3 regions of the Pseudoduganella sp. UC29_106 genome follow, and region 3 is predicted to be linked to each of the others. Evidence: predicted binding sites of a transcription regulator. Region 3 holds the regulator's gene; each other region holds the start of a gene.
What was found. The regulator LexA, encoded in region 3, represses DNA repair genes until DNA is damaged. The targets are predictions, from matches to a motif close to ACTGTATNNNNATACAGT.
Positions count from the first base shown of each region.

Region 1: a site for LexA is predicted at 2,055-2,072, ahead of dinB (DNA polymerase IV). Genes of this name have one in related genera too.
Region 2: a site for LexA is predicted at 1,899-1,916, ahead of imuA (translesion DNA synthesis-associated protein ImuA). Genes of this name have one in related genera too.

Region 1 covers NZ_CP171977.1:7,160,775-7,164,046, reverse strand. The annotation lists gene ACHMW6_RS35560 (recombination-associated protein RdgC) at 1-79, opposite strand, end outside; gene ACHMW6_RS35555 (hypothetical protein) at 131-865, opposite strand; gene dinB (DNA polymerase IV) at 872-2,026, opposite strand; gene ACHMW6_RS35545 (methyl-accepting chemotaxis protein) at 2,135-3,272, shown strand, end outside.
Region 2 covers NZ_CP171977.1:5,341,340-5,344,611, forward strand. The annotation lists partial or broken gene ACHMW6_RS26770 (Y-family DNA polymerase) at 1-1,242, opposite strand, end outside; gene imuA (translesion DNA synthesis-associated protein ImuA) at 1,172-1,879, opposite strand; partial or broken gene ACHMW6_RS26780 (putative Na+/H+ antiporter) at 1,986-3,228, shown strand.
Region 3 covers NZ_CP171977.1:5,236,346-5,239,617, forward strand. The annotation lists gene ACHMW6_RS26285 (DUF4351 domain-containing protein) at 1-838, shown strand, start outside; gene lexA (transcriptional repressor LexA) at 1,277-1,978, shown strand; gene ACHMW6_RS26295 (glutathione S-transferase family protein) at 1,978-2,601, shown strand; gene ACHMW6_RS26300 (cystathionine gamma-synthase family protein) at 2,612-3,272, opposite strand, start outside.

The DNA.
Region 1 (3,272 bases), 1.9 Mb from region 3:
GCAGTGCTTCTTCGAGTTGTTCTGGAGTAAATGCCCACGGGGCGGGCAGACGGTAGATCTGGAGATTCTTGAACCACATACTTGGTGTGTGCCTTACGGAGCATTTAAAAGGAACGACATTTTACATTGCTCATTTGGGACATGGCACAGCGAATTGTTTTCCGGCGTCGCGGATAGGGTCGCGGCCAGGGCCCGGCTGGCTGCCCCACTTGATCCAGCAGTAGGTGCCGAAGGGCGATTGCACCTTCATGATGGCGTCGCCATTTGACAACACCGTCTCGGTGATCTTGTGGCTGCGGTCAATGTAGGCGGCGGCCATCTTGCGCGCCAGCTCGGGCTCCCGCAGGGCGAGCGTTTCGCGACGCTCCTTGCGCAGGTCGCGGTCGGCTTTGCCTGCTGCGCTGCGGGCGCGGGCGAGCAGCGATTCAGCCGACGCCCCACCCGCTGGCGCCTCCGGTACCGCAAACGGATCATCCCCGCGCTGCGGCAACGCCTCCTGCGCGACGCCATCACCCCGCGTCGGGCGGCCCGTTTCCGCGTCCCGTTCGGCCTGCGGCGGACGCGCGCGCTCCGGGGCGCGTCGGACACGTTCGGCTGGGGGCGCGCTGGGCGTTTGAGGGCGCGGCGGCGGTGGCAGCAGGAATACCAGCTCCCCCTCGCGCCGGGGCAGCCAGTCGGCGGCTGGACGCTGCACGGGCCGCCACATCAGCTGCACCACAAGGTGCAACAAAGCCAGCGCGAACAGCAGCGCGCCGCGCGGCAAAGACAGCTTTCGATCCATCGACGAGTCCACGTTCGCAACCGGCGGCAGGAAGCCCCGGCTCGCGCCCGCATTATGCGGTCGCGGCCACGCTGGAAAACTCACGCAAACTCACAGCCCGGCAAAAAGATCGCCCTGCTTCGGCGACGGCGCGGCGACCAATTCATCGAGTGGCGTCAGGGCCGATACGCGCACGCCCAGCAGGCGCAGGCGCAACTCCAGCGGCACGCGGCGCAGGCACTCGCCGGCAGCGCGGCGAATCGCAGCCGCGTCCGAGGTCGGCAGCGGCAAGGTCACATCGCGCGTCACCGTGCGGAAATCGCTGTAGCGCAGCTTGATGCCGATGGTACGCCCCGCATAGCGCTTGCGCGCCAGGTCATCCGCCAGCTTGGTGCACAGGCGCGTGAATATTTCGGACAACTCTGCGCGGTCCTGCTTCGCGTGCAGGTCGCGCTCGAAAGTCGTCTCGCGGCTGATGCCCTTCGGATCGGAACGCGTGGCCACCTCGCGCTCATCGTGGCCATGCGAAATCCGCTGCAGCCACTCCGCATAATTCAGCCCGAAATGCTCCTGCAGCAGGCGCGCATCGGCCGCCGCGACCTGGCCCACCGTCTCGATGCCCAGCGCAATCAGCTTGGCCTCCGCCTTGGGGCCAATGCCGTTCACCTTGCGCACGGCCAGCGGCCAGATCCGCGCCGGCACATCGTCATAGGAAATGATGGTCAGCCCGTTCGGCTTCTCCAGGTCGGAACAGATCTTGGCCAGCAGCTTGTTGGGCGCGATGCCGATCGAGCAGCTCAGGCCCGTGGCTTCCTTCACGGCCGCCTTCAGCCGCATACCCAGATCGCGAGTTTCTTCGGGCAGGTCGGTCAGGTCGATATAGATCTCGTCGATGCCGCGGTCCTCGATCTGCGGCGCGATGCTGGCGACCGCCGCCTTGAACAGGCGCGAATACTTGCGATAGGAATCGAAGTCGGTCGGCAGCAGGATCGCGTCCGGCGCGAGGGCAGCGGCTTTCATCGTGCCCATCGCCGAAAACACGCCGAGCGCGCGCGCTTCATAGGTGGATGTGGTCACCACGCCACGGCCGACATAGTCCCGTAGCCGGGAAAACTCGCGCGTGCCATCCTCTTTCATGCGCGGCTGATGCCTGGAGCCACCGCCGATCACCACCGGCTGGCCGCGTAATTCCGGATAGCGCAGCAATTCCACCGACGCGTAAAACGCATCCATGTCGAGGTGGGCGATGCGGCGCGGCCTGCTCATGTGCGGGTGGTCGGAGTGATGTTGAAATACTGTAATTATATCCAGTATTCAAGAGAGAGCCAGCCCCACGCGAAAAGGCATACGATGGGGCGCTCCGGGAGGATAACCATGACCCTTTCAAACCTGAAAATCGGCGCCCGTCTCGCCCTCGGCTTTGCGCTGACGATTTCCATCATGCTGGCCATGTCGCTCACCGGCATCAGCCGCATCGAACAGATCGCGAACCTTACGCACAACCTGGTCAATGACCGCTACCTGAAGGTGACGCTCACCAACGATATGCGCAGCTACGCCAACCGCTCGGCTCAGGCGCTGCGCAATGCCATGCTGGCGCCCGAGGCTGCCGCCGCCGCGCCCTTCCTCACGGCGATGTCGGAAGCTGAGCGCACGAGCAGCGAGGCCGCCTCGAAACTCGAGAAGATTCTTGTGCGGCCGGAAGCAAAGCAGCTGTTCACCGACCAGCGCCAGGCTTATACGGAATTCCAGGCAAAGCGCGACGACGTGCTGCGCCAGTTCCAGGCCGGCGAGCGCGAGGCGGCGGTACAGCGCCTGTTCAGCGACGTGATCCCGGCGCAGAACGCCTTCTTCGGGAAGCTCGATGCCATCCTCGCCTACCAGGGTCGCCTGATGAGCCAGGATGGCGCGCACGCGGAGCAGGCGGCCAGCGATGCGACGTGGCTGATGGCCGGCCTGCTGGTGCTGGCCACGGCGTTGTCCGCGCTGGCGGGCTGGCTGATCACCCGCTCCGTCACCGCGCCGATCAACCAGGCGGTGGACCTGGCCGAAACCGTGGCGCAAGGCGACCTGACCGCGCGCATCGACGTGCAGCGCAGCGATGAAACGGGGCGGCTGCTGAATGCGCTGAAAGATATGATGGCCTCCCTCACCCGTACCGTGGGCGCGGTGCGCAGCAGTACCGATACCATCACCACCGGGTCGGCGGAAATCGCCGCCGGCAACCTGAACCTGTCGCGCCGCACCGAGCAGCAGGCAGCGTCGCTGGAGGAAACGGCATCGTCGATGGAGCAGCTGACTTCCACCGTGCGCCAGAACGCCGACCATGCGAAGCAGGCCAACCAGCTGGTGGAATCCGCCGCAAGCTATGCGGGCGAAGGCGGCCAGGTGGTGGGCGAAGTGGTGCAGACCATGGGGGCCATCAAGGACAGCTCGGCGCGCATCAAGGACATCATCGGCGTCATCGACGGCATCGCTTTCCAGACCAATATCCTGGCCCTGAACGCCGCAG
Region 2 (3,272 bases), 100 kb from region 3:
AAGATCCACACGGGACGCGGCAGGGGATGCGGCGGCATCTGTCCCTTCACATCCGCCGCGCGCAATTTCTGTTGCACCGGCACCCACTGGTTGGCATATTCGGGCCGGTAATCGGCGCGCGGACAAGGCTGCAGCACATTGTCCGCACCCAGGCGCGCCACCAGCAACTCGAACAGGCGCTGCTGGTCTTCCTTGCTGCCGCCCGGCTCGGGGAACAGCGAATCGCTGAGCGGCGCCATCGGTTCCACCTTCAGCGCTTCCAGCCGCAGGCCGATCACGGGCGCCACCAGTTCCACCTTGCCCAGGCGCTCCTTCAGCAGGCGCACCAGGTGTTCGTCGCGCCAGGTCGGCTCGGCCAGCATGACTTCGATGGGCGTGGGCGGAGCAGGCTTGCCGCCCCCGTTCATGCTCCAGCAGCAGGCGCACGCCTTCCACGGCGAACTGGCGCGCGCACAGCCAGCCGGTCAGCTGCTGCAGCAGGCGGCAGGCGCCGGCCAGCAACAGGTCCGCATTCTCGATGCGGCCGAACAGTTCCAGTTTCGCGCTGAAGGTGGGCGGCGCTTCGATCCATTCGAACATTTCCGGCATCTGGCCGCGCGCCGTGTCCAGCATTTCCAGCACGGCCGCGCCGCAGCGCCGCTTCAGGCCGGGACGCGGCAGCCGGCACAGGTCGCCCACCGTGTGGCAGCCTATGCCCTGCAGCCAGGGCAGGAAGGGACGCACGGGCGGCAACAGCCCGGCCGGCAGGCGCTCCAGCCGGCGCAGCAATGATCCGATTTTTAAAGATCGTCCGCCGCCGCTGTGCGCCAGCAGCCAGGCGCCGCGCGCCGTCGGCGCCACGCCAAGGTGGGCGCTGAAGCCGAGGGCGTGCAGGCTGTCCAGCACGCGCCGGCACAGCTTGCGGATGCCACCGAACAGGCGCAGGCTGGCGCCGATATCGAGCAGCAGGGATGCTTCCTCTCCTTCCGCCACCTGCGGCGTGAACTGCAGCATGGCCATGGCCACCGCATGCAGGGCTTCCGCTTCCTTCAGCGGCGCGCGCTCGTGCTGCATCGCTTGCGGCGCCATCATCATCACGCCGCCGCGCCGCATGCCCGGCCGCACCCCGCAGGCGTGGGCCAGATCGGATAAGGCTATGACGCCATCCTGCTCCAGCACCACGCTGCACTGGTCATCCGACCACCGCGGGCAGAATACCTCGAGCGGGAGCCGGGGCAGGTGCAGGGCGATCCACAGACGCATGTCGCAACAATGTAGAAGGGGTTAATGGCAGGAACAGCGGCTCGTCGCGCTGCGGTCCCCGCCGCTTGATAAATTCAATCCGCACGCCGCCGACCGCGCCGCGCACCGCCAGCCGCAGCGGCGCGGGCGAGGCATCCTGCGCTTCCTGGATGGGACGCATCATGCAGAACAGCGTGTCGCTGCTCTGGGCTGCCAGATGCAGGCGGCGCAGGGATTCGCCGCGCACATGGCGGTCCCACAGCAGCACGGCGCCGCAGCAGCCGCTGCGCAAGGCCTGCTCGGCCGCCCACTGGCCATCGGCCGTGCGGCCTGTGTTGCGCACCCAGATCAGCTGGGCGGGTTGCACGCCCAGCGCGGACAGGCCCAGCGCCTGCGGCACCTGGGGCGGCTGCAGCAGGACAATAGGACGTTTCAGCTCCGCAAGCGCCGGATGCAGCAGGCGCATCTCGCCGATGCCGCTTTGCTGCAGCAGCAGCTCGACCAGGCTGCCGGTCGGCCAGCCCCCACCGGGCAACTGGGCGGACAGGGCCGCATACCCGGTGTCGATGCAACGGGTGGTGCTGCGCGCCAGTTGCGATGCAAACCAGAGTGAGGGGTGCAAGGCTTCCGGCGCTGTGATCGGGTCAGAGCGGGCCATGGAATCAGAGAGCAAAATAGCTGTATGCATATACAGTACTCTGCGCACGGGATTTTGGCAAGGGGCTGATAAAATCGCCAACATTGCAAATCATTTCCTGAACACTATGCAGACCATCGGCGCCGTCCTGTTTGCCATCGCCCTGCTCCACACTTTCAGCGCCAAATCCTTTGGCATGCTGGCCCAACGCTATCCGCGCCATCACGGCCTGTTCCACCTGCTGGGCGAAGTGGAAGTGGTGTTCGGCTTCTGGGCATTCGTGCTGGTGGTGGTGATGGCCTTCGTGGCGGGTCCGCAGAATGCGATCGCTTATGCAGAAACCCAGCAATACACGGAACCGCTGTTCGTGTTCGTGGTGATGGTGGTGGCGGCTTCGCGTCCCGTACTGGAGTTCGTGCGGCGCCTGCTGGAAGCAATCGCGCGTCTCGCGCCGGGGCGCGCCGAGGTGGCGCTGGCCTGGCTGGGCCTGTCCGTGGTGCCGCTGACCGGCTCCCTGATCACCGAGCCCGCCGCGATGACGATTGCCGCGCTGATGCTGGCCCCGCTGGTGTTCCGCGACCCCGTGCCGGAATGGCTCAAGTACGGCGCGCTGGGCGTGCTGTTCGTGAATGTGTCGATCGGCGGCACACTGACTTCGTATGCCGCGCCGCCGGTCCTGATGGTGGCCGGTACCTGGCAGTGGGACAGCGCCTTCATGGCCGCGACCTTTGGCTGGAAGGCGGCGCTGGCCGTTGCCATCAATGCCAGCGTGGTGAGCGCGCTGTTGCGTCCCCACCTGTCGGCCCGTGCGGACGCCGCCCCGGCGCGCGATGCGAGTCCCGTGCCCCTCTTCGTCAGCGCCATCCACGTGGCCTTCCTGGCGGCCGTCGTGCTGCTGGCCCACCATCCCGTGCTGTTCCTCGGCGTGTTCCTGTTCTTCCTCGGCTACGCCACTGCCTACTCGCGCTTCCAGTCGCCGCTGATCCTGAAGGAGGCTTTGCTGGTGGGCTTCTTCCTGGCGGGACTGGTTGTGCTGGGCGGCATGCAGCAATGGTGGCTGCAACCGATCGTGTCGCGCCTTCGAGCCGGTCGCACTGTTCTTTGGCGCGCTGGCCCTGACCGCCGTCACCGACAACGCCGCACTCACCTATCTCGGTTCGCTGATCGACGGCATCACGCCGCAGGCGCAATACATGCTCGTTGCCGGCGCCGTGGCCGGCGGTGGCCTGACGGTGATCGCCAACGCGCCCAACCCCGCCGGCGCCTCCCTGCTTCGCGCCGGCTTCCGCGACGCATCCATCAGCGCCATCGGCTTGCTGCTGGGCGCGCTCCCGCCGACCGCAGTCGCCGCTCTCGCCTTCTTTCTTTAGTGCCGAGCAGCGATTCGCAGGACGTCTCAACGCGCGGCTGCGCA
Region 3 (3,272 bases):
GTTCACTTACAACTCCCGCCTGCGCGATGCCCTACATGCGCCGGTATCGAGCCTCGCCTTGCTGACAGACCCCAGCCCCACCTGGCGCCCCTCCAGCTTCAGTTACGACCAACTCGGATACCACGTCGCTACAAGCTTCCCGGCAGTCAAGCTGCTCGACTACCGCAACGACATCCCGGCCCTGACCGCCAGCGCCAATCCCGTCGCCCTCATCGCCGCAGCTCACCTGTACACGCAACAAACCCGACGGAACTCCGAGCGCCGTTTCGCACTCAAATCGGAATTGGTGGAAAAGCTGTTTGCCCGCAACTGGCCGCTGGACCGCACGCTGGAGCTGTACCGGCTGATCGACTGGCTCATGCGCCTGCCGCCACCGCTGCAGGCGACTATTTTCCAGCAATGCACTGATCACATCAGGAGGCGTCAAATGCCATTCGAAAACTCTTTAATCAATTACTGGAAAAGCGAGGCCCGCCGCGAGGGCCACGCCGAAGGGCTGGCCATCGGCATCGTTGAAGGGCGCGTTGAAGGGCGCGTCGAAGGCCGCGCCGAAGGTTGGGTCGAAGGCACATTCGAGGGACGCGTCGAGGGCCAGCGGCGGATGTTGCTGGGGATGCTGGCACACCGTTTTGGCCACCTGCCGACCGAAACGTATGAGCGAGTCGCCGCCGCGAGCCAGCAGCAGCTAGACGCCTGGAGCCTCGCCCTGCTGGAGGCTGGAAGCCTCGGCGAGCTGTTCGGCAGGCCGGCGCCACAGGATGCCGGCCAGGAAACCAAGGCCGCAAGCCACCCACACCGCCGAAGCCGTGACGTCAAAGGCAGTCACGGGAAACTTTAGCCAGTAGGGCACGATCAGCAGGCCGCGCAGCAGGCAGACGGCGGCGATGGTCCCCTGCGCCTGCGGCGCGAACGGCAGCCAGCGCAGCCAGCCGGCGCCGGCGAGCGCATACAGGCCGCACACGAGCATCGCTACGCCAATCCCGACCGTGCCCGCCGGCGCGAGCGCGGTGCCGCGGCGGGCAGAAGCGACAACGGATGCCGGCGCCTGCAGGAAGGCATACCACTCCGCCCCAAGCAGCGGCGCGAGCAGATGAATCAGCGCGCCGAACAAAGCGATACCTGCAGCAAGCAAGAAAGCGTAGCGTCCCATCCCGGCCTCCGTAAATTGTCATTTCAACATTTCACCCAAATTTTTCTCGAGTTGCAACAATTTTGCTTGCAATTCGTTCCACACTGTACAAAAATACAGACTGTCTATATCCACAGCACACGTACCATGATCAAGCTCACAGCACGCCAGGAACAAATTCTCAATCTGATCAGGGACGCAATCGACAACACCGGCTTCCCGCCGACCCGCGCTGAAATCGCCGCCGAGCTGGGCTTCAAGTCCGCCAATGCGGCCGAAGAACATCTGAAAGCCCTGCAGCGCAAGGGCGCCATCGAAATCACCGCCGGCACCTCGCGCGGTATCCGCCTGACCGGCAACTTCGGCGCGCCGGCGTCGGGCGCAGGCAGCATGTCCAGCCAGGGCAGCTCCCGTCGCGCAGCCGCAACGGGCGACGACGAACTGCCGCAGATCACCGCCGGCATGCTGATGCAATTGCCGCTGATAGGCCGCGTGGCTGCGGGTTCGCCTATCCTGGCCCAGGAAAACCTGGAGACGACCTACAACGTGGACCCCAACCTGTTTTCCGCCAAGCCGGACTTCCTGCTGAAAGTGCGCGGCGAATCGATGCGCGACATCGGCATCATGGACGGCGACCTGCTGGCCGTGAAAAAGGCGGACAGCGCCCGCAACGGCCAGATCGTGGTCGCGCGCATCGGCAGCGAAGTCACCGTGAAGCGCTACCGCAAGACCGGCTCCACCGTCGAACTGCTGCCTGAGAATCCGGACTTCAAGGTCATCACCGTCACGCCGGAAGACGACTTCGCCCTGGAAGGCCTGGCCGTCGGGCTGATGAGGACCTGGCACTGATGATCCAGCTGTTCGGGAATTGCGAGTCGGGCCACAGCTACAAGGTCAAGCTGCTGCTGGAACTGGCCGGCGTGCCGCACGGGTACGAGGAAATCGACCTGCGCCTGGCGCGCGCCGATCGCCCGGAGCCCTTCCGCAGCCTGGCGCGCTACTGCGAAGTGCCGCTGCTGGTCCACGACGGCAAGCCCTATGTACAGTCGAACGCCATCCTTTTGCATTTGGCCGAGCACCTGCAAGACTGGGGCGGGGAAACGAAGGAACGTCTTGAGCGCTGCCGCGAATGGCTGTTCTGGGAAGCGAACCGCATCGGCTTTTCGATGGCGCACCTGCGCTACGGCCAGAAGTTCGACGACGAAGGCGCCTACGCCGGCACCGTGCTGCCCTGGTTCCGCAAGCGCTTCGATGCCGACATCGTGCGCCTGGACGAAGAACTATCCGACGGCCGCCAATTCCTGCTGGACGATACGCCCAGCATCGCCGACTGCTCGATCTGCGGCTACCTGTACTGGCCCGAGCAGGCCAGCGTCGAATACCCGCCGCGCGTCCAGGCCTGGCTGGACCGCATCGCCGCCCTCCCCGGCTGGCGCCACCCCTACCACATGCCCGGCGCCGATCCCTGGTAATAAACCGGGGTCAGGCGTCTAGGGCGGAGCGGAAGTCGTCGAGGAGGTCGGCGGTGTCTTCGATGCCGACCGATACGCGGATCAGCGAGTCGGCAATGCCCATCGATGCGCGGCGCTCGGGGCCCATCTCGAAGAAGATGGTGTGCGACACGGGAATCACCAGCGTGCGCGTGTCGCCCAGATTCGAGGTCGCGATAGCCAGCTTCAGGCGGTTCAGGTAATCGAAGCAGTCGATGCCCTCCTTCAGCTCAAACGACAGCAGCGAACCGTAATCCTTGAACAGCTCCGTGGAGATGCCGTGCTGCGGGTGCGACTTCAGCCCCGGATAGTAGACGGCGGCCACGCGCTCGTCGGCAGCCAGCATCCCGGCCAGCGCGCGCGCATTGGCGCAGGTGCGCTCCATGCGCAGCGCCAGCGTTTCGGCGCCGACGGCGATATGGTGGGCCGCTTCCGGACCGAGCGATGCGCCGAAATCGCGCAAGCCCTTGGCGCGGATCTGCACCAGGCCCCACATATGGGACGGGTTCTTCTTGTAGTTGTCGAAGATGTTGGCGAACCTGGTCCAGTCGTAGGCGCCGGTATCGGTCAGCGCGCCGCCCAGCGCGTTGCCGTGGCCGCCGATGGACTTGGTCAGCGCATTCACCACCAGGCCCGCGCCCACCGATTTCGGC